2 regions of the Mycobacterium sp. NGS66 genome follow, and region 1 is predicted to be linked to the other one. Evidence: riboswitches for the same ligand, from Rfam matches in the RefSeq annotation. Region 1 holds a riboswitch; the other holds the start of a gene.
What was found. A riboswitch is a leader RNA that binds a small molecule or an ion and turns the genes downstream of it on or off. The one in region 1 is predicted to bind cobalamin.
Positions count from the first base shown of each region.

Region 2: another riboswitch for cobalamin. It lies ahead of metE (5-methyltetrahydropteroyltriglutamate--homocysteine S-methyltransferase); the one in region 1 lies ahead of AC5Y2L_RS03805 (PPE domain-containing protein).

Region 1 is NZ_JCALCG010000001.1:770,389-785,849, reverse strand. Features, by position in the region: gene AC5Y2L_RS03815 (cation-translocating P-type ATPase) at 1-3,898, opposite strand, end outside; gene AC5Y2L_RS03810 (hypothetical protein) at 4,004-4,264, opposite strand; gene AC5Y2L_RS03805 (PPE domain-containing protein) at 4,317-5,984, opposite strand; cobalamin riboswitch at 6,106-6,290, opposite strand; gene AC5Y2L_RS03800 (hypothetical protein) at 6,423-6,647, opposite strand; gene AC5Y2L_RS03795 (nuclear transport factor 2 family protein) at 6,706-7,107, opposite strand; gene AC5Y2L_RS03790 (rhomboid family intramembrane serine protease) at 7,193-8,050, shown strand; gene AC5Y2L_RS03785 (SRPBCC family protein) at 8,061-8,522, shown strand; gene AC5Y2L_RS03780 (SDR family NAD(P)-dependent oxidoreductase) at 8,640-9,422, opposite strand; gene AC5Y2L_RS03775 (AMP-binding protein) at 9,424-11,028, opposite strand; gene AC5Y2L_RS03770 (GntR family transcriptional regulator) at 11,042-11,797, opposite strand; gene AC5Y2L_RS03765 (SMP-30/gluconolactonase/LRE family protein) at 11,787-13,499, opposite strand; gene AC5Y2L_RS03760 (SDR family NAD(P)-dependent oxidoreductase) at 13,620-14,486, shown strand; gene AC5Y2L_RS03755 (aromatic ring-hydroxylating oxygenase subunit alpha) at 14,488-15,461, shown strand, end outside.
Region 2 is NZ_JCALCG010000019.1:73,937-89,397, forward strand. Features, by position in the region: gene AC5Y2L_RS26375 (alpha/beta fold hydrolase) at 1-376, opposite strand, end outside; gene AC5Y2L_RS26380 (amidohydrolase family protein) at 399-1,553, opposite strand; gene AC5Y2L_RS26385 (VOC family protein) at 1,663-2,136, shown strand; gene AC5Y2L_RS26390 (GNAT family N-acetyltransferase) at 2,129-2,536, opposite strand; gene AC5Y2L_RS26395 (TetR/AcrR family transcriptional regulator) at 2,569-3,153, opposite strand; gene AC5Y2L_RS26400 (alpha/beta fold hydrolase) at 3,234-4,142, shown strand; gene AC5Y2L_RS26405 (WS/DGAT domain-containing protein) at 4,147-5,400, shown strand; gene AC5Y2L_RS26410 (DoxX family protein) at 5,419-5,931, shown strand; gene AC5Y2L_RS26415 (WhiB family transcriptional regulator) at 5,954-6,301, opposite strand; gene AC5Y2L_RS26420 (hypothetical protein) at 6,479-6,688, shown strand; gene prpD (2-methylcitrate dehydratase PrpD) at 6,877-8,382, shown strand; gene AC5Y2L_RS26430 (hypothetical protein) at 8,400-8,636, opposite strand; gene AC5Y2L_RS26435 (DUF3556 domain-containing protein) at 8,756-10,477, shown strand; gene AC5Y2L_RS26440 (DUF2510 domain-containing protein) at 10,565-10,798, shown strand; gene metE (5-methyltetrahydropteroyltriglutamate--homocysteine S-methyltransferase) at 10,816-13,095, opposite strand; cobalamin riboswitch at 13,229-13,453, opposite strand; gene AC5Y2L_RS26450 (SDR family oxidoreductase) at 13,567-14,208, opposite strand; gene AC5Y2L_RS26455 (SDR family oxidoreductase) at 14,220-15,059, opposite strand; gene AC5Y2L_RS26460 (TetR/AcrR family transcriptional regulator) at 15,165-15,461, opposite strand, start outside.

The sequences.
Region 1 (15,461 bases):
GCACGTTGGCGGCCAGCTTGGCTGACGCGTCTTCGTCGAGGCCGACGAGTTCGGCTCCGGTCACCACCCGCGCATCCGCGGGCAGGCCCAACTGCCGGGCGATCGCTCGCGCGGTGACGGGGTGATCGCCCGTGATCAGCACGACGTGGCGCTTGGCGTCCACCAGCGCTTCGATCAACGGGCGCGAGGACGGCCGCGCGGTGTCGGCCAATCCGACGTAGCCGATCAACTCGAGGTCGTGTGCTGCCTCGTCGACGGCGTCGGCATCGGTGTCGTCATCGTCGTCGGTGTCGTGCTCCCAGCGGCGCTGTGCCACGGCCAGTACCCGCAGGCCTTGCTCGGCCAGGTGGTGCACCAACGACTCTGCGTGCGCAAGGTCGGCGTCCGGATCCTCGAATCGGCACCGCGGCAAGACCGTCTCGGGAGCCCCCTTGAGCATCAGCATCGGGGTGCGGGAATCGGTGGCCAACGTTCCGATGGAAGCGGCAAAGCCACGACTGGACTCGAACGGTACCTCGGCGATCACCGTCCACCCCGAATCACCTTGACCGTTGAGCGAACTCGCCGCGGTGAGAATGGCTTCGTCGGTCGCGTGCGCATGGCCCTGGCCGTCATGCGGTTGGGTGGACGCCCACGCGGCCTTGCGCAGCACCGCGGCGGCGGCCGGATCGGTGGGTTCGGGATACGGACCCGGCGTCGTTGTCTTCGCAGGCACCGCGCATACCACCCGCAACCGGTTCTCGGTGAGGGTGCCGGTCTTGTCGAAGCACACCGTGTCCACGCGGCCGAGGGCCTCGATGGTCCGAGGAGCGCGGACCAATGCGCCCCGGGCGGTCAGGCGCTGCGCGGCGGCGAGTTGGGACAGGGTGGCGACCAAGGGCAGCCCCTCGGGGACGGCGGCTACCGCGATCGCGACGCCGTCGGCGACCGCCTGGCGCAACGACGCTCGACGCACCAGCGCCAAGGCGGTGACGGCGACACCCCCGGCCAGCGTCAGCGGAAGGACCTTGCTGGTCAGCTCGCGCAGCCGGGCCTGGACACCGGCCGAGGTCTCGACGTCGGCGACGGCCGAGATCGCGCGCTGCGCGGCGGTGCCGACCCCGGTGGCCACGACGATCGCGCGGGCGTGTCCGGCGACGATCGTGCTGCCCTCGAACAGCATGCTGGCCCGGTCGGCGTCGTTGACCGCGACGGGTTCCACCTGCTTGTCCACCGGCAGCGACTCGCCGGTGAGCAGCGACTCGTCGACCTCGAGGTCCTCGGCCACCAGCAGCCGGCAGTCCGCCGGGACCACCTCGGGCGCCGCCAAGTCGATCACGTCGCCGATGCGCAGCGACTTCGCGGACACCGTGGCCGTGCGGGTGGTGTGTTGCGCTGCCTGCAGCCGGCGTCGTGTCGTCGCCACCGCCGGCACGACGACACGGCGCACCAGTTGATCTTGCTCGGCGAACAGTTCGGCGGCCGCCGCCTCGGCTCGCAGCCGCTGTACCCCACCGGTTATCGCGTTGACGGTCATCACGCCGGCAACCAGCAGGGCGTCGACATTGCTGCCCACGATCGCCGACGCCGCTGCGCCGACGGCCAGGATCGGGGTCAGCGGGTCGGCCAGTTCATGCCTGGTCGCCACCAGCAGCCGTCCCAGGGACTGCAGCGGCCCGCGCAGCGGTGCGGCCACCGGTTCGTAGGACAAGTCGTCCAGAATGCGCCGCCAGGCCGGGGCTCCGGCTTCGACGGCCAGTGGGCGCGAGCCACCGGCCAGCCGCGAATAGACGATCTCGGGGTCCAGCGCATGCCAGGCGGTCAGCGGTTGCGGTGTGGGATCGGCCAGCCGCAGCACCTTGCTTGCCGACCAGGATCCCGAAATCAAAGCCGTTGCGGCAGCGGCATTTACGGGATTGAGCCAGCGACGGAAACTGGCCGGGTTGGTGGACCTGCCCTCCTCGCCGGTGACCAGCAGCAACCCGGCCAGCGTCGTGCCGCCCTGGGCGAGGTGCACCGCCGATTCACTGGCTGAGCGCGCCGCCGGAATCGCTGACAGGATCCGCACGGCTGCCGCCAAATCGGTGCCCGTGATGATGTCGGCGGTCCACGGGGTGGCGGCGCGGGGATCGTCGAGGGCCACTCCGACGTCGGCGATGGCCAGCGCCGCCAGGGTGTCCGTCGACGCGAAGTCCCGGTGTACTGCGGTGATCAGCAATACCGGTCCGCGATCGGTGCGCAGATCACGGACCAGCTTGAGCAGCGGGGTGCCGGGCGGGTGTGTGGCACCGACGCTGGCAGAGAGGTCTTCGGTGCCGGCCACGTGGCGCAACACCACCCGCGCTCCGGTTCGGTGTGCGGTCTGCAGCAGCGGGATCGCGTAAGGGTCGACCTCCCAGCCGACGGCCACGCTGCCGACGCGCTGGCCGTCGACCATCAGATCGGCGCGCTCCAGACCCTGCGCGGGTGCCGCCGACGGCCCCTGCGCCGGTAGCCATTTCAGCCGCGCGCCGGTGGCGGGCAGCTCGTCGGGGTCGGGCTCGGGGGCCTCCTCGCCGTGCAGCAACGCGTCGGCGACCTCGTAGACCCGGTCGTCGTCCCAGCCGGGCTCGTCTCCTTCGGCATGCAGGACGGCTCGGTGGTCGCCGCGCAACGCGGCGCCGTCGATGACGACCACCTGGACCCGATCCAGTCGGCGCAGCGCGCCCGGGTCGAGCACCAGTTGGCCGGCGTTGGCCAGGCCGCGGCCCAGCATGGCCGCGAACGCCTGCCGGCCCATATGCGCCGCGCGGGGGACCCCGGCCAGGATCGCGCCGGCCGCATCCTCGGTGCCGCCGCCGGCGAGTAACGCGCTTGCCGCCGCAATCAGCGAGCCGTTCGCCGCCGAATCCGAATAGCTCTCCACGGGCCCCTTCATCGACCCCTTCGCGGTGTCGATTGCGGCGTCGATGGCGCCGCCGACGACGACATGGGCTTCGTCGCCGGCAGCCGCGGGCGCCCACGCGTGCCGCGGCGCGTGCGACTTGGTCCCGGCCGACGAGATGACCGGGACCACCGGGGCTTGCGGCCGCTGCGGCGAAGCCAGCTGGGGTTCACGTTCGCGCCATACCCGGCGGTGCGCCGCTGCCTCGGAAAGCTGCAGGCCACGGCTCACCAGGTCGAGCATCGGGGTGCCGAACGCCTGGGTGAGCCCGTTGGCCGCCGCCGTCGCCGCGCTCAGCGCGATATCTGTTCCCACTCGCCCCAATCGCGACTCCAGCACCGACACCATGCGCGGCTGATGGTTGATGAGCGCGACCACCGCCCGGGTGGTCTGCGGTGCGGCGGGCAGTTTGGCGACGGTGCCCGTAATGGCGGCGGTCATTGCGACCAGATCCATCGCCGCGGCCGTCAGCGGGACCAGAATTGCCAACGGGTTGCCGGGGTCGGCGAACGCAGCGACCGGTGTCGCCGACCCGGACGCCACCAGCTTCAAGTCCTCGGCAACGGCGCCGACGACGTCACGCACCTCGTCCAAGACCGCATCGCTGTCGGCATCTTCGTCGATTTCGACCACCAGCCGGCCCAACGAGCACTCGACGTGAGCCTTGGCCACGCCGGCAATCCGGCGCACCGGCTCCTCTACCACTGCCGCGTGCTCATCCCATCGCGGGAACGGCAGCAGCGGATCCAAATCCAGATGCACCCGGTTGCGGCTGTGCCAGCGCACCGGCGGGATGGGATGGGTGGCCGAGCCGTTAGAGGTTCCCAGCACCCGCCCGGTCGACTGGGCCGCGGCTTGCACCACCGGGCCAACCAGCTCCACCACCGGGCTGGTCAGCATTTGCACGGTGCCCGCGGCACCCGATGCCGCCTGCGCACCGGCCTGCATCACACCATCGGCCAAACTGCCCACCAGGCCGATACCCGGAATTTTCACTCAGTCACCCTTCAACAACCAGCGCCGCGCCTAATACTCATGGTGTGTTACCGCGCTGTCCACATCTGAACCACATGTGAACTCGAGCGTAGGCGCAGCGCGCGGCTATGGGCTTAAAGGCAAGCCGAAAATGGTGAAGAGCGCCGGATCGAGAAAGACGGTGAGGGCAGCAATCCCGCTGGTGCCGACCGTGATGACGTGAATCGAATGGGCCCGCATGACGCCGTCGTCGGCGCGCCGATATTCCGCGACGGCGGGTTGACCGTTCGCAGCCGTCGGGATCAGCGCCATGTCGCCGGGCTTGGTGAAAGCCCGCGCGGCAAGGAAGCGGGTTACCGCCGCCCGTCCGGTGAACCACGTTGGCACAGGCGGCATTCGAGCCGATCGCAGCGCGGCACCGGCACGTCGTCGCAACCGGCTACGGCGAGTCGGGCTCCCAGGTAGCCGGCATCATCGGCAGGCTGGCTCCGCCTAACCCGCCGCCGGTCAGAGTGATCAGCCCGGCAGCCTGGCGGGCACCGGCTTTGGTGGCGGTTCCGGCGAACCCGCGGGGTCCCGCGCCCCCGTCCGAGGCGACCGTCTCCGGGTCTGGCTCCAAATCCATGTATTCGTAACCCCGGCCGAGCACCTGCGCCTTGGTTCGTCGGCGCCGCTGCTTGGGAGCTTCGTCTTCGGGCGTCGTCGTGATCGGGAGGTTTTGGGCGACGTCGGGCGCCGACGCGTGCTTGCGGGCGCTGATGCTCGCTTCCGTCCTGGCGGCAGAGTTCAGGTCGCCCACCAGGTAGGCGAAGTTCTCCATTCCCGCGCCCATGTTTGCGGCGATGGTGCCCGCGCCGGTCAACCCCGGTGGTGCCGGAGTCGACGGCGGCAGCGGTCCGGGCGCCGGTGCCGAAGCGGTCAGTTCCCCGGCAGTTGGCGTCGGGGACGAGGTGGACGCCGGGATACTCGGCGCAAGGACCAACGCGGGCGCCGTCACCGGGGGTGCGACGGGCGGCGCCGGTGGCACGGAAAGAAGCGCGGCGAAACCCTTTAGGCCGATGGGCGCCAATACAGCGCCGGCGGCCAACGGCAATAGCGGAGCGGTCAGTAGCGGCACCAGGACCGTGAGCAGCACCAGAGTCTGCTCGAGCAGAGTCTTGAGCAACGCGATGGTGTCGGTGATGACCGTGCCGATGACTTCGACGGTGGTGAACAGAATGGTGAACCCGATGGTCGCCGGATTACCGGAGGCAAATGCTGCGGTCAGATCCAGCGCCACAAAGCTGAACATCTGGGACAGCAGCGCGACATATGTGCCGATGTCCATCGGATAGCCGAGTGCGAACGCGATATTGAGTGGACTGAAATAGGTGAGTGGATTACCCAGGATGGGCAGCCAAGGATCGAACCCGCCAAACATCCCTTGGAAGAAGGGGCTGTTGTAGAGCGCATCGATCAACGGTTGGATGCTCTCGTTGTAGAAGTCGATGAAGCCGCTCTGCTCCAACCATTGATAGATCTCGTTCTGTCGGTCGGGCGGCAATGTGGCCGCGTCGAAAGCGGCCGTGTCGGCTTTCATGATTTGCGGGGCGGCGGTGGACTCCGGCGCCGACGCGATCGCGGTGCTGGATTCGGTCTGGTAAACGCTCATCACGGTGGCCGCCTGGATCCACATCCGCAGGTAGTCGGCTTCGTTGAGCGCGATCGGGATGGTGTTGACGCCGAAGAAATTCGTGGCCACCAGCGCCGCGTGCGTCGCGTGGTTGGCAGCCAATTCGGCCAAGGTCGGCATAGCGGCCAGCGCCGCGGTATAGGCGGTGGCCGCGGCTTCGTGTACTGCGGCCCTTGTGGCGCTGTCGGCAGCGGCTTGGGTCAGCCAGGCCAGGTACGGGGCGTGGGCAGCGGCATACGCCTGAGCGGTCGGCCCGTCCCACGCGCCTTGCACGCCGTCTAGCAGCCCGGTCAGCTCGGCGGCCGCCGTGGCGTACGCGGTGCTCAGTGAGGCCCACGCCGCGGCCGCCGCCAGCAGCGGACCGGGTCCCGGCCCAGTACTCAGCAGGGCCGAATGCAGTTCAGGGGGCGAGGCCATCCATAGCGGGGCGGTCATTGCCGACCGCCGGTAAGTGACCGGGCGGCGAGCCCTTTTCCGGAGACGCCAGCGGTTGAACCGCACGACAAAAACTGCAACGACATCGCAGGTCAGCTCTCTCCGGGGTACATCCGCCCCGGGCTAGCAGGACACGATGACGCGAGTCTCCTGGCTCTCGGATCGCCGCTCGCCTCGCCTTCCAACCAAATGGCCGTGGCATATGAGGGTCGCTCCCCGATGACAGTGGCGGGACCGCGCCGGATTCGCACCGGCTTCCTGCGTCGTCATCGCCTTACGGGCGATATTGTCGCATCCCGGCTGCAGCTTCCGCGCGCACTCTTGCAAAACTCTTGCAATTGGAGGTCAGCGACAGCGCGATTCCAGACGTCTCAATAACGCGAATTAGCGGTAGCCGCCGAACGGCTACTGGTTGCGATATTCAGCCGAAAAACTGCGCTACAGGTATCGGTGGTTTGCCCGGCCGACGTGGTAACCGGCGGGGAAAGATTTCTCGATGACCTGTAACTGGTGGTCCACTCGGGACTCGAGTTCGAGGACGACGCAGCTGTCGCCCACGGTTTTCGACTCGAGAACTATGTACCGCTGACCGCAATCGGTGATCGGGTCGCCAGAGTGCAATTTTTCGACTGGCACCAACTCCGGTGTTCCGTCTGCCTCCACGCAAGACACAGTAGGTCAACTCCGCGGGCGAGGGAATAGTTCTCTGGATGGTCACCGATCAGCGTGCATCTCCCGTCGGCGCTTGGTTGTCGGCGCCGCGCTGCTTGAAGAACACACTGACGTGAGAGATCAGGCCGTCGTCGTTGCGCTCGAACCGCAGGCACTCGGGCCATGCCGCGCGGACGCCGTCGATCTCGAAGGCTTCGGTCAGCTCGACGTAGGAAAGCCGGCCGTTCACGTGCGAGATTCGCTGCACGTCCACCCGGTGGCCCTTGAGTTCGGTCAGAACCTTGCGTAGGTAAGCGAGGTAATGCTGCTTGCCTTCGATGCGATCGCAGAAGGGGCCCTCCCGGGTCAAGCCGTCGTCGGCGATCGTGGCCGCCAGGCCGTCCCAATCGTGGGCGGCCAGGCAGGTCAGATAGCGCTCGACTGGGCCGGTTGGGCCGCTGGGGTGAGCCACGAAAAACACGCTAGGTCAATGTCTTGCACAAGTGAACAAGCTTGCTGCCCGGCGTTGGTTCCGCGCTGCAGGCAAGAATGGTGCGATGAGCGGATCAAGCGTGCCCGAGTCGCCGGCCGACGCCCCGGCTTGCTACCGGCATCCGCAGCGCATCACCTATGTGCGCTGCACCCGATGTGAACGGCCGATCTGCTCGGATTGCATGCGCAGCGCCGCAGTCGGTCACCAGTGTGTGGACTGCGTGCGCGCCGGGGCCAAGACGATTCGCCAGCCCCGCTCACAATTCGGAGGCCGGGAGCCGTCGGGCATTCCGATCCTCACCTATGCGCTGATCGCAACCAACGTCGCCGTTTTCATTGTGCAGCTGGCATCGCAAAACCTCGAAACGACGCTTGCCATGTGGCCGTGGGGAATTGCGCAAGGTCAGCTGTATCGCCTGGTGACTTCGGCCTTTGTGCATTACGGCGCGGCGCATCTGCTGTTCAACATGTGGGCGCTGTTCGTCGTCGGGCCACCGCTCGAGACGTGGCTGGGCCGGTTGCGCTACGGGACGCTGTACGCGCTGAGCGCGCTGGGTGGCTCGGTGCTGGTTTACCTGCTGTCGCCGCTCAATTCGGCGACCGCGGGCGCATCGGGTGCGGTGTTCGGTCTTTTCGGCGCGATATTCGTGGTGGCGCGGCGGCTCAGCCGCGACATTCGCGGGGTTGCCGCGGTGATCGTCATCAACTTGGTCTTCACCTTCGTCGCCCCTTTGGTCAGTTCGCAGCGAATCAGCTGGCAGGGTCACATCGGTGGCCTGGTCACCGGTGCGCTGGTTGCGGCGGCTTACGTCTACGCACCCAAAGCCGGCCGCACCCGGATCCAGGCCGGGGTGACGATCGCCGTCGTCGCCGTGTTCGCCGCGCTCATCTGGTGGCGGACCAACGTTTTACTCGGGCGTTAAGTTGCGTGGCATGAGCTGGTGGACGGCCCACGCCGAGCGGACGCTGAGCGAACAGGTACCCGCGCCACCGCACGAGGTTCGCGATTTCTACGTCGACTTGAACAACATCAAACTGGTGCATCCGCTGATCGTGTCGGTGGATGTGGTCTCGCGTGGCGACACCTCGGACGGCTATCACCAGACATATCGGGTCGTCGACCGTATCCCGTTGGGGCCGTTCACTATCCGGACCGCCTATCGGGCACGGCTGCAGGTACTCTCCGCTGGAGATGTGCTGACCGAGGCGGACCAGTTTCCTGGTGTGCGGTTGCGGGGAAAGGTGAGCTTCGAACCGGTTGACGGCGGCACCCGGGTCACAGAGCGCATATGCATATCAGCACCCCGGCCGTTGGCGGCGTTCACCACCCGGGAGGCGGTCAAAGCCCATATCGCGATGCTCGCCGGAATCCGGCGGCACTACGAAACAGCTTGAGCGTCGATTCCGTCGATGCCACAAATCCATCGCCGAGCGTGCTCTCACGGCGAAATAATCGCCAATTTATCGCCGTGAGAGCACGTTCGGTGCCTGCCGCGCTACCCGCAGCGGTCCCTATTCTGTTGGCTTGGGTTTCCACTCCGAGGTGAGCGCCAACTCGGACAGATACTTGGTGGAGCTCCACCCCCCGTCGACGACGATGGTCTGGCCGTTGATGAATGCCCCACCGGGAGAACACAAGAACGCCACCGTGCTGGCGACATCCTCGACCGTGCCCAACCGTTGATGCGGCGTCATCTCGGTGTTGATCCGCCGGAACCGCTGGTCGGCCAGCCGATGCTCGGTCATTGGAGTCTGGATGACGCCCGGAGCGACTGCGTTGCAACGTATTCCCTGCGCACCGTACTGGCACGCGATGTGGGTGGTCAGCGCCGTGAGCCCGCCCTTGGCCGCCGAGTAGGCGCCGCCGCGCAGACCGCCCACGACGGCGAAGGTAGAGGTGATGTTGATGATCGCCGAACCGGTCCGCATGTGCGGCAGCACCTCTCGGATCAGGCGGAACGGTGCACGCAGCATCAAACCGAGGAAGTGGTCCAGTGACTCGTCGTCGGTTTCGTGTATTGGCTTGGGACTGCCCACCCCGGCCGCGTTGACGAGAAAGTCGACATGCCCCCACCGCTCGACGGCGAGGCCAGTGATCCGATGGGGCGCGTCGTCGTCGGTGAGGTCGACGGCCAGCGTGGCCACCGCGCCCGGATTGGCCATGCCAGAGGCCAATGCGGCGAGCTTGTCTTGACTGCGCCCGGTCGCCAGCACTGCCATGCCCATCTCGGCAAGCCTTGTCGCACAGGCCGTTCCGATGCCGCCGGTTGCCCCGGTTACGATCGCCACCTGCATGTCACCGGCCTGCCTTCATGAGCGCCGCCCTGATCTGATGTTTGAGGACCTTGCCCGCATCGTTTTTCGGAAGCACATCCCAGATAACCACTTGCTCCGGCACTTTGAACCGGGCGACGCCCGACGCCTCCAAAAATGCGCGCAGGGCGGCAACGTCAGGGGGCGGCGCCGTGGTCGGCACGACGACGGCGCAGGCCCGCTCTCCGGTGCGGTCGTCGGGCAGGCCGACGATGGCAATCTCGGCGATGGCGGGGTGTCCGGCCAGGATGTCCTCGACTTCCTTGGGTGAAATGTTCTCACCGTTGCGGATGATGATGTCCTTGGCGCGGCCGGTGACCACCAGATAGCCGTCGTCGACCCAGCGCGCGAGGTCTCCGGTGCGGAAATAGCCTTCCTCGTCGAAGGCGTCTGCTTCGTCCTCGGGGTGCTGATAGCCGGCCAACATCTGCGGCCCCCGCGCATGAATCTCCTCGCCGACCAGCTTCACCTCGGCCAGGCCGACGCGGCCGTCGGTGTCGGCGGCGCGGTCACGATGCTGTGGTGCACCGACGGTGGTGATCGGCACCTCGGTCGAACCGTACACCCGGGTGACGATCGCCGACTCGAAATATGTTGCTGCCCTGTGGATCAGCGACGGCGACATCGCGGCGCCGCCGCAGACGAACAGCTTCAGATCGGGCAGCCGGGTATCGGCGTCCTGGGCAGCCGCCAGTAGCTGTGCCAAAAACGGTGTCGCACCTGCCATATGGGTGCACCGCTCCGTCCGCATGAGCCGCACCGCCTCGTCGGCGTCCCACCGATCCATCAACACGGCGGTGGTGCCCAACAGCAGCGGGCATTCGAACGCATAGATGGAACCACCGATGTGGGCGATCGGCGAAGCGACCAGGAACTCGTCGCCCCGCTCGACCAGCCAGTGGTCGCGGATCTGGCAAATCAGCGCGTGTAGCGAGTTATGGGTGTGCAGAACACCTTTCGGACGCCCGGTAGTACCGGAGGTATAGAGAATCATCCGCACGGCGTCGGGATTTAGCTGGGGCAGCTGGCGGGTGCTCGGTTGCGGTGTGACCAATGACTCCAATCCGACCTCGTCGGCGTGGGAATCGCCCCGCACCACGAGAACCTCGGGCGGCGATTCCAGCTGTGCGGTCACCCGGCGCAGCATCGCCGGATAGTCGTGGCGGCCGAAAGATGACGGCACAAAGACCATGCGGCTGTCGGCGTCTTCGAGGATGAAGCGCATTTCCCGATCCCGCAACGACGGCAAGATCGGGTTGGCTACCATCCCCGCCAACGTCGCGGCCAGGTAAATGACCGCGGCCTCATGCCAGTTGGGCAACATGAACGACACCACACTGCCCGGGGGAATGCGTGCGTGCAACGCCTGCGCCAAGGTGCTCGCCTGCCGGTACAAGTCCTGACAGTCCAGTCGATGGTCACCGTCGACCAGCGCCACGCGCTGCGGAGTCTGTTCTGCGGCCTCGCGCAGCGCGTCGGCCAGCGTGGTGCGTACCCACCAGCCACGTGCGTAAGCCTCGTTGGCGCGTTCGTCGTTCCAGCGAACCCAACGTCCCCCGATCAGCTTTCGGTCCTGAGATGTGGGCATGCAGCGCCGCCGGTCAGCCTTTGATGCGCCGCATGGTCATCGAGTGACGGAAGCGGGACGCGGGATGGGTGTTGATGGTGACCTGGGCAACCTGCCCCTCGGAAGTCGTGTAGGTGCGTCGCACCTGCAGCGCTGGGGCCCCGGGCTCGACTTCGAGGCCGCTGGCCAGTGCCGGTGGAATGAGGACCGCGGCGATTTCTTGCTGAACTTCGACGATATTCAGCCCGAATAAGTCCTCGATGAGCGGGAAGACGGCGCCCTCATGGCGCTGCAGCAGTCTGCCGACGGCCGCGAACGCGCGGTTGATGTAGTACTCGGTGCGGCACAGCGCGGGTCCGGACGAGTCCGCACGATAGCCCTGCACGCTCAGCCACTCTTCGCCGCTTTTCAGCCCAATCCGGTCGGCCAGCTCGTCGTCGATGGTGACCATGCTGATGGATTCGATGGCAAATCGCGCACCCGCCGCAAAAGCCACCAAGTCGTTGATCGACATGACGTGCTGGACGTAGGACTCCGACGACGGCCGCGGGACCACCAGCGTTCCGGTGCGCGGCCGAGACGACACCAGGTTGTCCTCCCGCAGCCGGCGCAGCGCTTCCCGAATGGTGTAGCGGCTGACCGCAAACCGTTCGCAGAGCTCGTGTTCGGTGGGCAATTGCGATCCCACCGGATACACGCCGTCCACGATCTCCTTGCGCAGCGTCCGCGCGACCTGCAGGTAGCGGTGGTCGACTGCCTTTAGTTCTGTGGCATCGGCACTATTCGGCATCTGTTGCGGCCCTTGACGATTCCCGACGCAATGCCAGGACGCTGCCCTCGGCGTCCGCGGAAACATACAGCGTCCCGTCCGGCCCCGCGGCGATGCCGGCGAACGGTCCCTGCGGTCCGGAGAACGGCGGCATGCCCAGCAGTGGCTTGGGTATCACGCCCGGCGGTGCGCCGACCGGCAATTCCGATGCGATGGTGCGTCGGGTCCGGCCGCCCAGGTCGAAGGCGATCAGCTCTTTCGCGCCCGCATCGACGACATAGACCTGGTTGTCGAACACGAGAATGCCTTGGGGACATTGCAATTCGTCCAGTATCGGCCCGGTGCCGTCCAGCTTGACCACCCGCCCGGCGCCCGCCTCGGAGACCAGGCAACTTCCGTCGGGGGCGATGGCCACACCGACCGGCTCGCTGAGATCCGACGCCAGCGTCAGAACGTCGCCCGGCTGGATCGACAACACCCGCCCCTTCCCGAGTTCGGCGACCACGACGGCGCCGCCCGCAGCGACTGCGACGCCATAAAGCTGGTCGAAACCGTCTGCCAGCACCGCGCTTTCGTTGCGGCCGGGCCAATATCGCGCCACCTGACCGTTGGAGGTAGTGACGACGAACTCGCCGGGACCGCTGCTCGCCACGCCACGCAGGAAGCCCGGATACCCGGGGCTGAACAGCATTCCCGCGGTGCGCAGCCGGTCGGGCTCAGGCCAGATGCGCGACGACCCGCTTCGCCCGGCTGCGCCGCGCTCGCGATCGTCGACGGTAGGCGACAGGGCGTAGAAGTAGGTTCCGTCGGCGATGTAGAGGTTGCCGTCGTCGCCAAACGCCAAGTCCAACGGCCAGTTCAACCCACCCGGCAATACCGTCCGCGTGTCGCCGCCGTCGAGGATCTCGGTAATTTCGCCGGTGAAATTGGACACGAACAGCCGATCGCCCAAGAACGTCAGATTGTCCAGGCCCGGATTCAGGTTCGCCAGCACGCTGCGTTCGCCGTTGCGCGGGTCGATGCGCAGCACCTGACCGCTGTGTACCTGAGTGGAAACGATGCAGCCGCGGGAATCGAACTTCACCGCGTCGGGCACACCGAGATCGGCCGCGACACACTCGGGCGCTCCACCTTCGGGGTCGATGCGCCAGATCTCGTTGGCCCCCATCAGCGGGAAGTACAACAAGCCGTCGGGCCCAACCTCCATGGCGTTGGGCGACGGCAGGTTCTCCAGCAGCACCCGTGGCTCTCCGCCGCGCAGATCGAGTTCGAGCAGTCGCCCGCCCGCCCGGCACTCGCCGATGAACAGCCGGCCGCGATGGAAGGTGATGCCGTTGGCCGCGGGCACGTCGTCGCGCAAGACCCGGGTCCGGCCCGCGGGGTCGCGCACACTCACCCGTCCGTTCATGACCTCGGTGGCGTAGAGGTTGCCACTCGGGTCGAAGGCCACGTCGTCAGGTGCGACGATGTCGCCGCCCTTGGCGCTGACGATGTCGAGCTGTCCGGTCGCGACGTCGAGCGCGCTGATTTGGCTGCCGGTGACTTGAGCGATGTAAACCCGGCCGTCCGGTCCGGTGCGCAGGCCGTTGGCGCCGAACAGCCGGCTGGGCGGCGTGAGGCGCTGCAGGCTCCACCCTTCGGCCACCCGCGGCGGTCGCACTGACGCGTAGCGGGCGGCAGGCTGGGACGATAAAGCCGTCACCGCTCGGACGATATCAACCATGTAATAGTCCAGACAATAGAAAGCATGGAGTTTGGTGCTGCTCTTGACGACGAGCTATCCGTAAGAGAATCATGCTCTCTAATGACTGCACGCCGTTATCTGGTCCGGACAATTTGTTGAATGAGCGTTGATATCCTGAGTCAGCGTCTGAGCCTGCGTGGGCGCGTTGTCGTGGTGGCCGGTGCGGCAGGCGGTGGTATCGGTACCACGGTGACGCGGCTGGTCGCGCAGGCCGGGGCCACCGTGGTCGCGGTGAGCCGCAATCGGGACAATTTGGACCAGCATGTCGGCCCACTGGTGAGCGAGGGTCTGTCGGTCCTGCCGGTTGTCGGCGATGTCTCCACCGACGACGGGGTGAACGCGGCGCTGGAGTCGGCGCGGGACATCGAGGGTGACCTGTACGGCTTGGTCAACGTCGCGGGCGGGGCGGATCCGTCCACCTGGATGCCGTCGACCCGGGTGACCCGGCACGATTGGCGTGAGCTGTTCACCCGCAATCTCGAGACGATGTTCTTCATGAGCCAGGCGGTGGCCGCGGAGCTGAGGCGCAGCAACCGTCCGGGCTCGATCGTTTCGATTTCGTCAATCAGCGGGATGAACACGGCGCCTTACCACATCGCTTACGGCACAGCCAAGGCCGCGATCGCGGCCGTGACCCGGACCATGGCGCTCGAACTGGCCCAACACGCCATCCGCGTCAACGCGGTGGCGCCGGGGGTCACCGAGACACCGGCATCGCACACGTACGTGGACGACGACCCGGAGCGTGACCGGCGCGCCATCGCACTGGGGCGCCGCGGCCATCCGGACGAAATCGCCAGCGCCATCATGTTTTTGCTGTCCGACTTGTCGAGCTATATCACCGGGCAGACGCTCCTGGTGGACGGCGGGGTGAACCTGCGATGGACGCATCTGGGCGGCGACAATACCTCGCTGTTCCTCAAGGACGAGTCTTTCCGCACGACGATAAAGCGTTGGGAGGCATGAGATGGAGTTGTTTGACGACAGCGCCGACGACCTGACCGCCCCGGTGACCATCGGTGTCGACGCCTACATTTCGCCAGAGTACGCCCGCGCCGAACGGGACAAGTTGTGGCGCAAGGTGTGGCAGCAAGTCGGGCGGGTCGAGGACCTGCCCAAGGTGGGCAGCTTCCTCACCTACGACATTCTCGACGACTCCATAGTCGTGGTGCGCACCGGGCCGGACACGTTCAGGGCACACCACAACGTGTGCATGCACCGGGGGCGTCGGCTGGTCGACATCCCCGCCGGAGCGAAAAGTGCTTGCGGCCAGAAGAAGTCGTTCGTCTGCGGATTCCATGGGTGGACATATGACCGGGACGGCAACTGCATCCACATCCCCGAGCAAGCCGACTGGCAGGGCGCGTTGACACCGGAGAACACCCATCTGGCGGCGGTGAATGTCGACACCTGGGGCGGCTGGATCTGGATCAACATGGATCCGGCAGCCGAGCCGTTGCGCGACTACCTGGAGCCCGCCGCCACCATGCTCGACCCGTTCAACCTGGCTGACATGCGCTGCAAATGGCGGAAATGGCTGCATTTCGAATGCAACTGGAAGGTCGCGATGGAAGCCTTCAACGAGACCTACCACGTAGCCACCACCCATCCGCAATTCAACAAGTTCGGGAACTTCCGCGGCTGGGCGGCCGCGCATGGCCGGCACAGCAACATCGGCTACGACGCACCCACGGACCTGGCCGAGACGAAATCGAAGATCCGGCTCGGCACCGGAGCAGACCCGCGGCTCTCGACGGCCGAGATGCAGCTCTACACGCTGGAGGAAACCAACGCCACCACCACCAAGACGCTGGTCGACGCGGCGCTGCGCCTGGTCGACGAGTTGCCCGAGGACGCCCCCGCCGATCAGGTGCTCAGCCACTGGCTGACTTCGGCGCGCGAGGATGATGCTGCGCGGGGCGTGATCTGGCCGACCATCGA
Region 2 (15,461 bases), on a different contig from region 1:
CGGGGCCGGCGCTGTCGGCGACCAGGATGCCGGTGAGCCCGCCCATGCTGGCCCCGATCACCACCACCTGGCGGCCGATCGCATCCAGCACATGCAAGACGTCGGTCCGCAGCGTCTCCACCGCGTAGTCGGCGTCGGGCGCGCGGTCGCTGTCGCCGTGCCCGCGGCTATCGAGCGCAACCACGTGGTAGCCCTCGTCGGCCAGGATCTGGCCGGTGCTCTTCCAGGAGAACCGGTTCTGTCCGCCACCGTGCAACATCAGGATCGTCGGCCGGTCGGCGGCTGCGGCGTCGCGGTTCCATTCGTCGCCGACCAGAGTGATCCCATCGACCCCGGAAAACTCGACCGTCTGGGGGCTGCTGCTCACCACGCTCATGGTTTGACGTTACATAGGCCGTTTAACCATCGGCTCCGTGGGGTGGCGGCGCGGGCACTTCGGGAAAGAGTTCGGCGAAGCTGCCGACCAGGATGCGGTCCCTGGTGGCGGGGTCGACGTCGTCGAACAGTTGGTGCAGCGTGGTTTGGGTGTGGCCGAAGGTGCCCTCGAGGTGTGGGTAGTCGCTGCCCCACAAGACGTTGTTGAAGCCCATCGCCGTCATCGCGGCGATCGCCGAAGAGTCGTGCTGAAACGACGCGTACACCTGCGAGTTGACGATCTCGCGCGGGCTGCGCTTGAGCTTCGGGCGCACCGCCATCGAGTGCTGGCGATAGCCCTCTTCCATCCGGTCGACGATGAACGGGACCCAGGTGGCGCCGCCCTCGGCGACCAGCACTTTGAGGTTGGGGTGCCGGTCCAATGCGCCCGACGCGACGAGCTTCACCACCGCCCGCTGGCCGCCGAACGACGTCTCGGTGTAGTTGAGCACCGCTCCGCCGGGCCCGTGGTAAGTGGTGCCGATCGAGCCGCCGGCGGCGAAATCGATTGGCTCGGTTCCGATATGGAAGGCGATCACCATGCCGATGTCCTCGGCGACGGCCCAGAACGGTTCCCATTCGTCGTAGTGGTAGTCGCGCTGCGCGGGATGCGGCGCGACGGGCAGAAACACGGCCTTGAATCCCATTGCGCCGCAACGTTTCAGCTCGCTGACGGCGTCGCTGATGTCCAGGGTGGACACCTGCGCCGTCGGGATCAGGCGCGGCGAGTAGTCCATGATGGTGTCTTTGCACCAGTCGTTGGAGGCCCGCATCGCCTCACGTAACAGCTCCGGAGTTCGAAATGCGCTGCACCACATGCCCAGCGACGGGAACACCACTTCGGCCCAAATGCCTTCACCGTTCAGGTCGGCCAGCCGTCGGGCGACGTCGCGGCAGCCCGCCGCGGCCACGGTGGCCTCGATGAACTCCTGCTGGGCCATGCTCGGCAGGCGACGGCGGAACACTTGGCCGTCGACATAGATGGACTCCCATCCGCCGTCGGGATCCTTCTCGCTGCGCGGCGCCAGCTCGGCCAGCCGCTTGGGCAGCCGCGACCGCCACAGGTCGGGTGGCTCGATGACGTGAGAGTCACCGGAATTGGCCCACAGCTTGACGGGCTCCCGCGCAACAGCGGTCATTCAGACATATTAGAATTGCGTTCTAAAACTGTCAACGACCGTCCGCGGTGAGTTCTGGGCACCGCGTCGGTCTATCTGTGGGACAAGACCTGACGACAAGGAGGCGCTCATGCCCGCGATAACCCCCTCGCTGTGGTTCGACGGTGACCTGGAGGAGGCGGCCGAGTTTTACACCTCGGTGTTCCCCAACTCGCGGATCGAGGGATTCAACCGAACCACGGAGGCGGGGCCAGGCGAGCCGGGCACCGTGTTGAGCGGAAGCTTCGTGCTGGACGGCACGCGATTCATCGGCATCAACGGCGGCCCGGCGTTCCAATTCACCGAGGCGGTGTCGTTCACGGTGCACTGCAAAGACCAGGACGAGGTCGACTACTACTGGGACCGGCTCACCGACGGCGGTGAGGAATCCCAGTGCGGCTGGTGCAAGGATCGCTACGGGCTGAGTTGGCAGATCGTGCCGGATCGGCTCTACGAGTTGATCAGCGATCCGGACCGCGACCGCGCCGCGGCGGCCACCCAAGCGATGTACGGCATGCGCAAGATCGTCATCGCCGACTTGGAAAACGCCGCATCGATCAGCTGAGGCTGCGGATGAGGAAGACCGCACCTGGCAGCCGGTAGCCCAGTCCGTAGAAGAAACCCGCGGCTGTGAGCCAGGAGTCGGCAATGATTCCGGCCGCCCCGAGCTGACGTGCGCGGTCAACGAGGGCGTCGTGCAGCAATTTCCCGGCGCCCGCGTGCTGATGCTCGGCCACCACGGCGATATGGCTCAAAAAGATGTGAAATCCGTTGAAGAAAGACAGCGCGGCGCCGACGCAGTCCTCGTTGTCGAGGATGACCAGACAAGTTTCGGGCGAGCGATCAAGGCATCGGCTGATCTTGGATTCCAATCCGTCCGGCTTGCAGAGATCGACGGCGACCAACAGCGTAGCAATGTGCTCGATGTCTGCAGAAACCGCTTGGCGGACGCGAAATTCGGCCATTATCGCGCCAGTCTAGGCGTGTCCTGCACGAGTCACCCGATAAGCCGGTCGATCCATTCGATCGTCGCCTCGATGATCGCCGGCACGTCGCCAGGATCTTCGCAGCCGGCGACCATCAGCGACGACTCGGCCATGGTCGCGATCAGCACCCGGCTGAGCAGTTGCCCGCGAACCGACTTGTCGAGCTCCAGGACCGTCATCCAGCTGCGGAATGCGGCTTGCATGCGGTCACGACGGGCGGTTTCGAATCCGGCCGGTGTGTCGCCGGACGACAACACCCGGGCGCGGCGCCTGTTCTCCCACATCGCTTCGAGGTAGGCCCGCACGTGTAGTTCGAAGGTGCGGCGCGGATTGGACGGGCCGGCTTGCTGCATCGCCGCATCGATTTGACGGTCAATGGCGTCGGCCATTTGCTCGAAGATGGCCAAAAAGAGTTCGCTCTTGCCGCCGAAGTGGTGATAGATGCTGCCGATGCTGGCGCCGGAGGCGGCCACCACATCGGCCATCGTCGCGGCGGTGAATCCTCGGGTGGCGAAAACCTCGGTAGCGGCGTCGAGGATCCGCCGCTGCGTGGCGTCCGTCTTGGCCCAGCGGCGAGCCTGCGCCGAGGTCGTCATAGCTAAGACGGTAATGGGTGCGCTGCCCCCGGTAACCTGTCAGTCATGCGCGCAGACGCTTGCCGAACAGGTAGCACCCCATGACTGAGCCGCGCTGGATCGACGTACCGGGCCCGAGCGGGGACCTGAAGGCGCTCACCTGGGGGCCGCCCGAGGGTCCAATTGCGTTGTGCCTGCACGGTTTTCCCGACACCGCCTACGGGTGGCGCAAAATCGCTCCGCGGCTGGTCGAGTCGGGCTGGCGCGTCGTGGCGCCGTTCATGCGCGGCTATGCGCCGTCGTCGATTCCGGCCGACGGTTCCTTTCACGTCGGCGCGCTGATGGACGATGCCCTGCGCGTGCGCTCGGCGGCCGGCGGTACCGAGCACGACGTGGTGATCGGTCACGACTGGGGCGCCATCGCCGCCACCGGCCTGGCCGCCATGCCGGACACCCCGTTCGTCAGAGCTGTGATCATGTCGGTGCCGCCCGCGGTAGCCCTTCGGGCGCCGGCTAGGCCCGCCGAACGCGGCCGGCTCGCCCTCCAAGTGGCACGCCAACTACTACGCTTCTGGTACATCTTCTACTTCCAATTACCTTGGCTGCCTGAGCGTTCCGCGTCCTGGATACTTCCGCTGCTGTGGCGGCGGTGGTCGCCGGGCTATCGGGGCGCCCATGAGGATCTGCGTCATGTCGACGCCGCGATCGGGACGCCGGAGAGCTGGCGGTCAGCGCTGGGACCCTACCGGGCCGTCATTCGCCATCCCCGTCCGCCGTCCCGGTACGCGGAGTTGAACCGGCTGTGGACCCAACCACCCATCCTGCCCAGTCTCTACCTGCATGGTCGCGACGACGGTTGCATGGCACCAGCTTTCGCATACTGGACCGAACGGGTGCTGCCGCCCGGCAGCGAAATGGCGATCGTCGAGCACGCCGGGCATTTCCTGCAACTCGAACAGCCGGAGAAAGTTGCCAAGTTGATTCTGGCGTTCGTCGGCTCGCCCGGCTGAGGTCATGGCCGCATACCGGATGGCGGCCGTCGACGCGCAGTTCTATTGGATGTCGGCCAAGATCCCCAACGACCAGTTCCTGCTATATGCGTTCGCCGGTGTGCCCGCCGATCTGGACGGCGCCCTCGACGCGGTCCGCGCACGGGCTCGCACTTGCCCTGACTTGAGCATGCGACTCGAGGAGGGATGTGCTCTCACCTATCCGCAGTGGGTACCGGCGGCCGTGGATTCCGCACAGACCGTGCACCACCAACTCGCCGACGACGGCTGGCACGGTTGTCTGGCCGCGGTGGTCGGCCTCGCCGACCGCCAGCTCGACGTTCGTCGAATGCCCTGGCAGGTACACGTTTTCACGCCGGTGCTGGGCATACCGGGCGTCACCGGTCCGGGAACCGTTGCGGTCGTGCAAGTTCCGCATGCGCTGGCCGATGGCACCCGTGCTTCGGCCATGGCCGCGTGGCTGTTCGGTCGCGCGCATCCGGTGCCCGACGTGCTACGGCTTCCCGCTGGATTCTTGCCGTGCCGGGCGGTGCAGGCGGCGCGCACCCACCGACAGTTGGTTCGCGATCTGGAGTCGGGCGTGTTGGCGCCGGGGCCTGGTTCGCGGCCGCCGCTGGCCACCAATGCTCGCCCCGACGGCGCCCGTTCGGTGCGCACGCTGGTCCGGCACCGCTCGCAATTGCCCGGCCCGACGGTGACCGTCGGGGTGCTGGCCGCGGTGTCCGAAGCGCTGTCCGATCTGCTCGGTGAACCGGGAAATTCGCTGGGCGCCGAGGTACCGATGGCGAAACCCGGTGTGCGCCATGCGCATAACCACTTCGGGAATGTGGCGGTCGGCCTCTATCCGGAACTCGCGCGCGATGCCCGTGCCGAGCGCATCGCGACCGACTTGGCCAACGGCCGCCGGCGGTTCGAGCATCCCGCTGCCCGCAGCGCCGAGCGGGCCTTTTCGGCCGTCCCCGCCCCGTTGCTGCGTTGGGGAGTAGCCCAGTTCGACCCCGGGCTCCGGCCGGCGCAGGTGGCCGGCAACACGGTGGTGTCCAGCGTCCACCGCGGAGCGGCCGACCTGAGCTTCGGGGGCATACCGGTGGCCCTGACGGCGGGATATCCGGCGCTGTCACCGGCGATGGGCCTGACCCACGGGGTGCACGGCATCGGGGACACCGTCGCGGTCAGCGTCCATTCCGCGGAGTCGGCCGTCCCGGACGTTGACGCCTACCTCCGGCTGCTGGATTCGGCGCTCACCGTCCGACGGTGATGCTCTACGTTTGCACGTATGACTGCCTACGATGTTGGGTTACTGATCCTGCGGCTGATGCTCGGCCTGACACTCGCCGCGCACGGCCTGAACAAGTTCTTCGGCGGCGGCCGGATACCTGGCACCGCACGTTGGTTCGAAAGCATTGGCATGAAGCCCGGCAAGTTCCACGCCGTGGTTGCCGCCAGCACGGAAACGGCGGCCGGACTGGGACTGGCGGCCGGGCTGCTCACCCCGATCCCGGCGGCGGGTTTCGTCTCGCTCATGCTGGTCGCGGCCTGGACCGTGCACCGACCCAACGGCTTCTTCATCGTCAAGGAGGGCTGGGAGTACAACCTGGTGCTGGCGGTCAGCGCGGTCGTCGTCGCCACGCTGGGGCCGGGGAAGCTCAGCCTGGACTACCTGATCTTCGGCGACAACCTCTGGCTCACCGGCTGGAAGGGTCTGGCGGTCGCGGTGGGGCTGGGTCTGGCCGGGGCCATCGGTCAGCTGGCGATTTTCTACCGCCCGCCGGTCAAGCAGGCCGAATAACAGCGGCGCTACGTGGAGGCACCTACCCGATTGAGCGGGTCCTGCGCTTGTCGAAGAAATCCGTCCAGGACACGATCTCAGGGTGCTGCTTGAGCAGAGCCCTGCGCTGGCGCTCGGTCATGCCGCCCCAGACGCCGAACTCGACCTTGTTGTCGAGCGCCTCCGCCCCGCATTCCTGCATCACCGGGCAATGACGGCAGATCACCGCAGCCTTGCGCTGTGCGGCTCCTCGCACGAAGAGCGCGTCGGGATCTGTTTCCTTACACAGCGCTTTCGAGACCCACGCGCGAGCATCTGCGGCCGCTTCGCGGGCAGTGCTGTTCACGGGCACCAGACTCAATCGGCGCGTGGCCGGCCCCATGTCTGACAAGGGCTATCCCGTTCTCCCGATCCCTCGGCCCACAAATTATGCGATTCGGCATCGTTTGCGCAAATTTCTGGTACGCATGTGCCCTTTCCTGGCAGCTTGGCGGCCCGCTCGACCAGCCACCGTTTTGGTGCGCCGCGTTGGTGGGTAGCCAACCTCGAGCCAATCAAAGGAGTAGCGATGATTGACCATGCCGCAGGACCGTCCACGGTGACGCGCCCGGCCGGCTCGGACCCGCAGCAACCCGAACGCGGAACGCCGGCGGAAACGCCCGAACGGTTGACGCCCGCCGAATCACCCGAGCGGCTGACGCCCGCAGAGCCCCCCGAGCGGCTGACGCCCGCAGAGCCGCCCCAGCGTCAAAACCCAGCCGAAGGACGAGGAGCCTAGAGATGCGCGCTGAAGAAGGCGACGAAACGGTCAACGATTACGCAGCGGAGGGTAAGCAAACATTCGACAGGATCAGGGAATCCCAACGAGCGCGCAGTCCCGTCGGACGAGCTATTCGCCGAATCACCAAGCTCTTTCGAAGCGAGAACAATTCGCCTAACCGCTAGCCCGGCGCGTGCGGGTGGACCATGTTGACGCATAAGGTCCGGAGCCGGCGCAGCGCCGACGACTTCCCGCGTAGCGAGCACCTGGCCGCCAAAATCGCGGAGGTCGCCGCCGATCCGGTGGCCGTCGAGCCCGAGACCGCCGAAATGGTACTGAATCGGATCATCGACAACGCCGCCGTCAGCGCCGCATCGGTGCTGCGCCGACCGGTCACGGTGGCCCGGCAGCAAGCGCTTGCGCATCGTGCGCGACCCGGGGCCGGCGTTTTCGGCGTCGACGGCAGTTACTCGGCGGAGTGGGCGGCCTGGGCCAACGGCGTCGCGGTCCGCGAACTCGATTTCCACGACACGTTTTTGGCTGCCGACTACTCGCACCCGGGAGACAACATCCCGCCGCTCATCGCGGTCGCGCAGCAACTCGGTGTCGCCGGCGCCGACCTGATCCGCGCCGTGGCAACCGCGTACGAAATCCAGATCGACTTGGTCCGCGGAATCTGCTTGCACGAGTACAAGATTGACCACGTCGCACATCTTGGCCCGTCGGTCGCCGCCGGCCTCGGGACGATGTTGCGGCTGGACACCGAGACCATCTATCATGCCGTCGGACAGGCGCTGCACCTGACCACCAGCACCCGCCAATCACGCAAAGGCGCCATCTCCAGCTGGAAGGCGTTCGCGCCGGCGCATGCCGGCAAGATCGCCATCGAGGCGGTCGATCGCGCGATGCGCGGGGAGGCAGCGCCCGCGCCGATCTGGGAAGGCGAAGACGGCGTGATCGCCTGGCTGCTCGGCGGCCCCGAGCGCGAATACCGGGTGCCGCTGCCCGCGCCGGGCGAGCCCAAGCGGGCAATCCTGGACAGCTATACCAAAGAGCATGCCGCGGAGTACCAGAGTCAGGCACCGATCGACCTGGCCCGTCGCCTGCGTCAACGCATCGGCGATCTCGATCAGATCGCCGGCATCGTGCTGCATACCAGTCATCACACCCACGTGGTGATCGGGACCGGTTCCGGCGACCCGCAGAAGTTCGACCCGGACGCCTCACGCGAAACGCTCGATCATTCGCTGCCCTATATCTTCGCCGTCGCGCTGCAGGACGGCACGTGGCACCATGACCGCTCGTACGCCCCCGAGTGGGCGCATCGCCCCGACACGGTCGAGCTGTGGCGCAAGATCTCCACCGTCGAGGACCCGATGTGGACCCGGCGCTATCACTCCACCGATTCGGCCGAGAAGGCTTTCGGCGCGCGTGCGGAGGTGACGCTGAAAAGCGGCGAGGTGATCAGCGATGAACTGGCGGTGGCCGACGCCCACCCCCTGGGCACGCGGCCATTCGGGCGCGAACAATACCGGGCGAAGTTCGCCGAGCTTGCCGACGGCGTGGTGAAACCGGTTGAGCAACAAAGGTTTTTGTCAACGGTCGACGGGTTGGCCGAGTTGCCCGCCGGGGCGCTGAGCGCGCTGAATGTGTTGGTCGATCCGCAGGTGCTGGACCAGGCGCCGGTGATTCCGTCGGGAATCTTCGGCTGACGGCTCTTGAGCGGCCGTCAGGCCGGTCCGCCGTACTGCCACACCAAATTGTGAGCGCCGGTCATCGTCGGGTTGCACCACATCATCCGGCCGTTGGCGTCGCGGGTTGTCGCGTGCAGGGCCGTACACGCATCTCCGGGTCCAGGGGTGTCGGCGCGCGCGACGGGACCCGTCGTCAGAACGACGGGGGAGATGGCGGTTATCGCCGCCAACGCGGCGAAGCGCCGCTTGCTGGTCTTGCTGGTCAGAACCATCTCCTAAGCATCCACCACGCGGTGCTTCAGGCCAAGTGCCAGGTTTGCGGCAGCGCGTTACCGTCTCTCTGCGACGGCAACCGATGCGCACGGTTAGAACGCGTTCTAATCTGTCGGCCATGGGATTTCTGACGCCCGACCTGCCGCAGGTCGACATTGCCGAATGGAGCAAAGGCACCCGCAGCGAAAAGATCCGCCCGATGGCGCGCCACTGGGCCGAGGTGGGCTTCGGGACGCCGGTCGCGCTGCACCTGTTCTACGTGGTGAAAATCCTGCTCTACGTCTTGGTCGGTTGGCTGATTGTCTTGAGTACCAAGGGCATCGACGGATTCACCGACGTCAAGTCGTGGTACGCGGAGCCGATCGTGTTCGAGAAGGTCGTGCTCTACACGATGCTGTTCGAGGTGATCGGACTCGGCTGCGGTTTCGGGCCGCTCAACAACCGGTTCTTCCCGCCGATGGGCTCCATTCTGTATTGGATGCGGTTCGGCACCATCCGGCTGCCACCGTGGCCCGATCGCGTTCCCCTGACCAAGGGCACGGTGCGCAAGCCGGTGGACGTCGCGTTGTACGGGCTGCTGGTGGTGTTGCTCCTGGGCGCCCTGTTTTCCGACGGCAGCGGCCCGGTTCGGGAGCTGGGCACGAAGGTCGGGCTGTTGCCGGTGTGGGAGGTCGTGTTGATCCTGCTGACGCTGGGCGTGCTCGGGCTGCGCGACAAGGTGATCTTTCTGGCCGCCCGCGGCGAGGTCTACGCGACGCTGGCGGTGACCTTCCTGTTCGGCGCTACCGACATGATCGTCGCGTCCAAGCTGGTGTTCCTGGTGATCTGGATGGGTGCGGCCACGTCGAAGCTCAACAAGCACTTCCCGTTCGTGATTTCCACGATGATGTCGAACAACCCGCTGTTCCGGCCGCGGTTCGTCAAGCGGATGTTCTTCGAGAAGTTTCCCGACGACCTACGGCCGGGCCTACTATCGCGGCTCTTCGCCCACGTCAGCACCTTTATCGAGATGTGCGTGCCGCTGGTGCTGTTCTTCGCGCACGGGGGTTGGCCGACGACGGTGGCCGCGATCGTGATGGTGTGCTTCCACCTGGGCATCCTGACGGCCATCCCCATGGGAGTTCCATTGGAATGGAACGTCTTCATGATCTTCGGGGTGCTGGCGTTGTTCGTCGGCCATGCCCGCCTAGGCCTGTCCGACGTGAGAAACGCGGTGCCGGTGGCGATCCTGATCGGCTTGATCGCGGGAATAGTGATCGCGGGCAACATGTTTCCGCGCAAGATCTCGTTCCTGCCCGGCATGCGCTATTACGCGGGCAATTGGGACACCACGCTGTGGTGCATCAAGCCCTCGGCGAGCGAGAAGATCGGCCGGGGGATCGTGGCCATCGCCAGCATGCCGCAGGCCCAGCTGGAGCGTTTCTACGGCAAGGACCGCGCCGAGATCCCGATGTATTTGGGATACGCGTTTCGGGCCATGAACACCCACGGTCGCGCCTTGTTCACGTTGGCGCACCGCGCCATGGCGGGACAGAACGAGGACGACTACGTCATCACCGACGGCGAACGGATTTGCAGCACCGCGATCGGGTGGAACTTCGGTGACGGCCACATGCACAACGAACAACTGATCACCGCGATGCAGCAGCGCTGTAACTTCGCCCCCGGCGAGGTACGGGTGGTCCTGCTCGACGCGCAGCCGATCCACAAGCAGACGCAGGCCTACCGGCTGGTCGATGCGGCCACCGGTGAGTTCGAGCGCGGGTTCGTGCGTGTCGCCGACATGGTGACGCGGCAGCCCTGGGACGACGAAGTGCCCGTCGAGGTGCTGTCGGAATAGGCGGACGAGCGTGCGCAAATGTACGCGTGCGACGCCGTTTCGGCGTACAACTGCGCACGCTCGCGACCGGTTAAGGTAGTCGGCATGATGGCTGGGACCTTCGGTTTGGTGTTACTCCTTCTAATAGGACTCGTCGCGGCGATCATTGTCGGCGTCGTGCTTGCCGTGCGCACTGCGTCGAAACCATCTGCGGCACAACAGTATTACCCCGTCGGGCCCGCATTGACTGCTCCGGCAGGTTGGTACCCGGCCCCTGACAATCCGAATATCATGCGTTACTTCGACGGCCGCCAATGGACGGCGTCAACTCAGCCGCGGTGACTGACGCTGCTCGCCAGCTAGCCCGACCGCACTTCCCGGGCCGCGGCGACCATGTTGCGCAGCGACGCGGTCACCTCGTCGACGTTGCGGGTCTTGAGCCCACAGTCAGGATTGACCCACAGTCGCTCGGCCGGCACGGCGCGCAATGCCGCGCGCAGCGACTCGGCGATCTCTTCGGTTCGCGGCACCCGCGGCGAGTGGATGTCGTAGACCCCCGGGCCCACACTGTTGGCGAACCCGGCAGCGTTCAGGTCGTCGAGCACCTCCATGTGCGAGCGTGCCGCCTCGATGGACGTCACATCGGCGTCCAGGTCCGCGATGGCCCCGATCACGTCACCGAATTCGGAGTAACACAGATGGGTGTGGATCTGCGTGGAGTCCGCCACGCCGGAGGTCGCCAACCGGAAAGCCGTTACCGCCCAACGCAAGTACTCGTCCTGATCGGCGCGACGCAGCGGTAGCAGCTCGCGCAGCGCCGGCTCGTCGACCTGGATGACCGCGATGCCGGCGGACTGCAGGTCCACGGTCTCGTCGCGAATGGCCAGCGCCACCTGGTTGGCGGTGTCGGCCAGCGGCTGGTCGTCCCGGACGAACGACCAAGCCAAGATGGTGACCGGACCGGTCAGCATGCCCTTCACCGGCTTGTCGGTCAGTGACTGCGCGTAGGTGATCCACTCGACCGTCATCGGGTGGGTACGGACCACGTCGCCGTAGAGGATCGGCGGTCGCACGCACCGGCTCCCGTACGATTGCACCCAGCCGTTCTGCGTGGCGAAAAAACCTTCCAGCTGCTCTGCGAAGTACTGCACCATGTCGTTGCGTTCCGGCTCACCATGCACCAGCACGTCGAGCCCGAGTTCTTCCTGCAACTTGATGACGTCGGCGATCTCCTTCTTCATCCGGCTGACGTACTCGGCCTCGTCGATCTCGCCGGCGCGAAAAGCCGCGCGGGCCTTGCGAATTGCCGATGTTTGCGGATAGGAGCCGATCGTGGTGGTCGGCAGCGGCGGCAAGTGCAAGCGAGCGTCCTGGCTGGCCCGGCGTTGTGCGGCGTCACCCCGGTGCGCACCGGATGCGACGATCGCGTCGATCCGGGCCCGTACCTGATCGTTGTGCAGGCGCGGGTCCCGTTTGCGGGAGGCGACGGCGGCGTTGGACGCGGCGATCTCGTCTGCGACCACTTCGCGACCCTCGTGCAGCGCGCGCGCCAGGACCATTACCTCGTGCACCTTTTCGGCGCCGAACGCCAGCCAGCTGCGCAACGCGTCGTCCAAACCGGTCTCCGGTTCCAGCGAGTAGGGCACGTGCAGGGTGGAGCACGACGTCGACACGGCAACCGCACCCGCAGACCCCAGTAGGGTCGTCAGTTTGCCCAACGCCGCCTCCAGGTCGGTGCGCCAGACGTTGCGCCCGTCGACGATGCCGGCCACCAGCGTCTTGCCGGCCAATTCGGGTACGGCGGCTATCGCGGTTTCGGCACCGGCGACCAGGTCTACGCCGATCGCCTCGACGGGCGTGCGCGCCAATGCCGCCAGGGCGGCTCCCGGGTCACCGAAGTAGGTGGCGACATGGATGGCGGGCCGGTTGCTCACCGCGCCGAGCGCGTTGTACGTCGCCTCGGCCAGCGCGGGCGCGTCGGGGGACATGTCGGTCACCAGCGCCGGCTCGTCGAACTGCACCCACTCAGCTCCGTTGTCGGCGAGCAGGGTGAGCAGTTCGGCGTAGATCGGGACCAGCTCCCGGAGCCGTTCGATGGGCGCGCCTCCGCCGCGGACGCCCTTGCTGAGCAACAGGAAGGTAAGCGGGCCGATGACCACGGGCCGAGCTGGATTCCCCTGCGACAGCGCTTCTTTGAGTTCTGACAGCACTTTGTCCGGGTGCAGCGCGAAGTGGGTGGCGGCCTCGATCTCGGGAACCAGGTAGTGGTAGTTGGTGTCGAACCACTTCGTCATCTCCAGCGGTGCGACGTCGTCATTGCCGCGGGCAGCCGCGAAGTAGCGGTCCAGCTCGTCGGGGATCTCGGTGACGCGGGCCGGCAGCGCGCCCAGCATCACGGCCGTGTCCAGCATCTGGTCGTAATAGGAGAAGGTGTTCACCGGTACCGAGTCCAGCCCGGCGGCCGCCAGGCCCGACCAGGTGTCGTGGCGCAACGTCGCGGCGACGGACTCCAGATCGGCGCGGCTGGTGCGTCCGGCCCAGTAGCCTTCGGTGGCGCGTTTGAGTTCCCGCTTGGGACCGATGCGTGGGGAGCCGGTAACGGTGGCGGTAAATGGTTGAGTGCTAACCAACTGAGTCATCCTTCGATCGACGGGTGGTCACCGCCCGCGGACGCGCAGCCGAGCCGAGTCGCGGTGCGCATCCTGCGGGTGCACTGTTCGCAACCGGTCAGGCCAAACGCCCATTCCACGAGGCGATGAGCCGCCGGACGCGGCGCGCCCGGCACAGCTGGCAGGTCTTCGGACTCGCAGGCGCGCACCCGGAGGTGCTCCTAGTGGCCGTCGCTTCCCAGCCCCATTTCTAGGGCCAGTGCCGATATGACGGCGGTCGTTCCTGCATACCGCTGCGGGACAGTCCCGGACTCTCACCGGGTTCCCTCTCGCTGCGCACGATTAACGTGCTTCGCTCGATGCCAATGCCACGGGGGGCGTCAGCAGACCAGCTGCGTCGTCAAGGCTACTCCGCGCCCAGCCGCGGCTAAATCCCGCCGAGTGTGACAGTGCCGTCACTTTCGATGCCGACCGTGACAGTAGCGTCACGTTCGGCGAAGGTCAGCCGGCCAGGGCTTCGGAGATGGGAACGTCCCCGTTGTTGAACTCGATGGTCCGGCGGATCGTCGAGTCGTCGGCCAGCGCGGCGGCGATGACGAGCGCGACGTCGGCACGCGACACCGAACCGCTTCCCCTACCGAGCGTGATCCGTCCCGTGGCGGGCTCCAGGGTGAGATGACCCGGACCCAGGATCGTCCAATCCAACCCGCTGGCGCGCAGATGCGCATCCGCGGCGGCCTTGGCCTCGGCATAAGGAAAGAACGAATTTTCCGGCGCCACACCGTGATCGGGCCCCGCTCCGAAATAGGACACCATCACGAACCGGTTGACCCCGGCCCGCTCGGCCGCGTCGATCACCCGGATCGCCGCGTCACGGTCGACGGCGTAGGTGCGGGCTGGGTTGCCGCCGCCCGCCCCGGCGGAGAAGACCACGGCATCGTGGCCGGCGACCAACCGGGCCAGCACGGCGGTGTCCAGTTGCTCGATGTCGGCGGTGACCGGTTTGGCGCCTGTTTCGGCGACGTCGTCGGCGTGGTCCGGATTGCGGAATACCGACGTCACGTCGTCGCCCCGCTCGGCCAGGATGCGAGCCAAATGCAGGGCGACCTTGCCGTGGCCGCCGATCACGACGATGCGCGCCACGGGGCAGCCTCCTACAGCTTCACCCGGCCCATGATCAGGTCGATGATCGGCTTGCCGGGCGGGTAGGCGCCGGTGAGCGAGGCCATTGTGTGCCCGTAGTCCACCAGCAGCGTGATCCCGTTGATGCCAAAGGCGGCGGCGCTGTTGAGGAACGCCATCACGTCGCCCATTTGCTCGGGGGTGTGGACCTTGGATCCGGTCTCGTCTCGGTAGTCCTGCGCGAAGGTCAACCACAGGTCCGCATTCGCCTGGGCCAGCGGGGTGTCGGTGGGGCCCGGGCAGATGGCGTTGATGCGGATGCCCCGCTTCAGCAGGGGATAGCCCTGCGTCGCCACGTAGGCATTGACGACCTTCTTGCTGAAGCCGTAGTGGATGATGCCTTCCGGCTCGTGGGCCTTGACCCAGGCGTCGGCCGCCGCGAAGTCAGGCGTGTCCAGGAACTCCGTCAGCAATTCCAGGTCGTTTTCCCATCCCATGCCGGCGACCGAGGAGATGAAGCAGATCGCCGAGCCCGACGGAAGCTGGTTGTTGCCGAGCAGCCGCTCGATGAGATAGCGATGCCCGATGAAGTTGATCTTCATCAGATCCGGCCCGTCGGCGACTCCGGCTGCGGAGAACACCGCATGCACCGGCCCCTCGACCTGCTCGAGCGCGGCGTCGATGGAGGCCGGGTCGCGCAGGTCCACCTGTATTGCCTTGGCGACGTCATAGTTGACCGGCGCGTAGTCCAGCACGATCACCTCGGCGCCGAGCTCTCCCGCCGACTTGGCCGCCGCCGCGCCCATGCCCGTCGCGCCGCCGACGACGAGCGCTCGCTTGCCGTCATAACGCAACCGATCGATCACAGTCATGAAAATCCCCTTCTCGGCAACTGCCAACCCGGTTCTAACTGCCCAACTGTATGGGTAACAGTTATTTGGTTCAACACCGGGTACCAAGTACCGGCTGCGACGCGCTTACCGGCGCCGAACCGCAACCCCGCGCAGGACAGTGTCGCGCGCGTGCAGCAATGCCGCGCGAGTTCCCACGGCACGCAGAATGTTCTCCGGTATCCACTGCATGCCGATCACGCATCGCGCCAGCATTGCGGTCGACGGCGTGTCGATGCGAATCTCGCGCGACCGGATCCCCTCGGAGAGCAGCGATTTCATCTGCCGCAGCCGGACGGTGTAGGACCAGCCCGGGTTGGTTGTCGGCGGTGACTGCCGCATCCAGGCCAGCTGGATCCGGAACTCGTCGGAGAACTGGTCCAG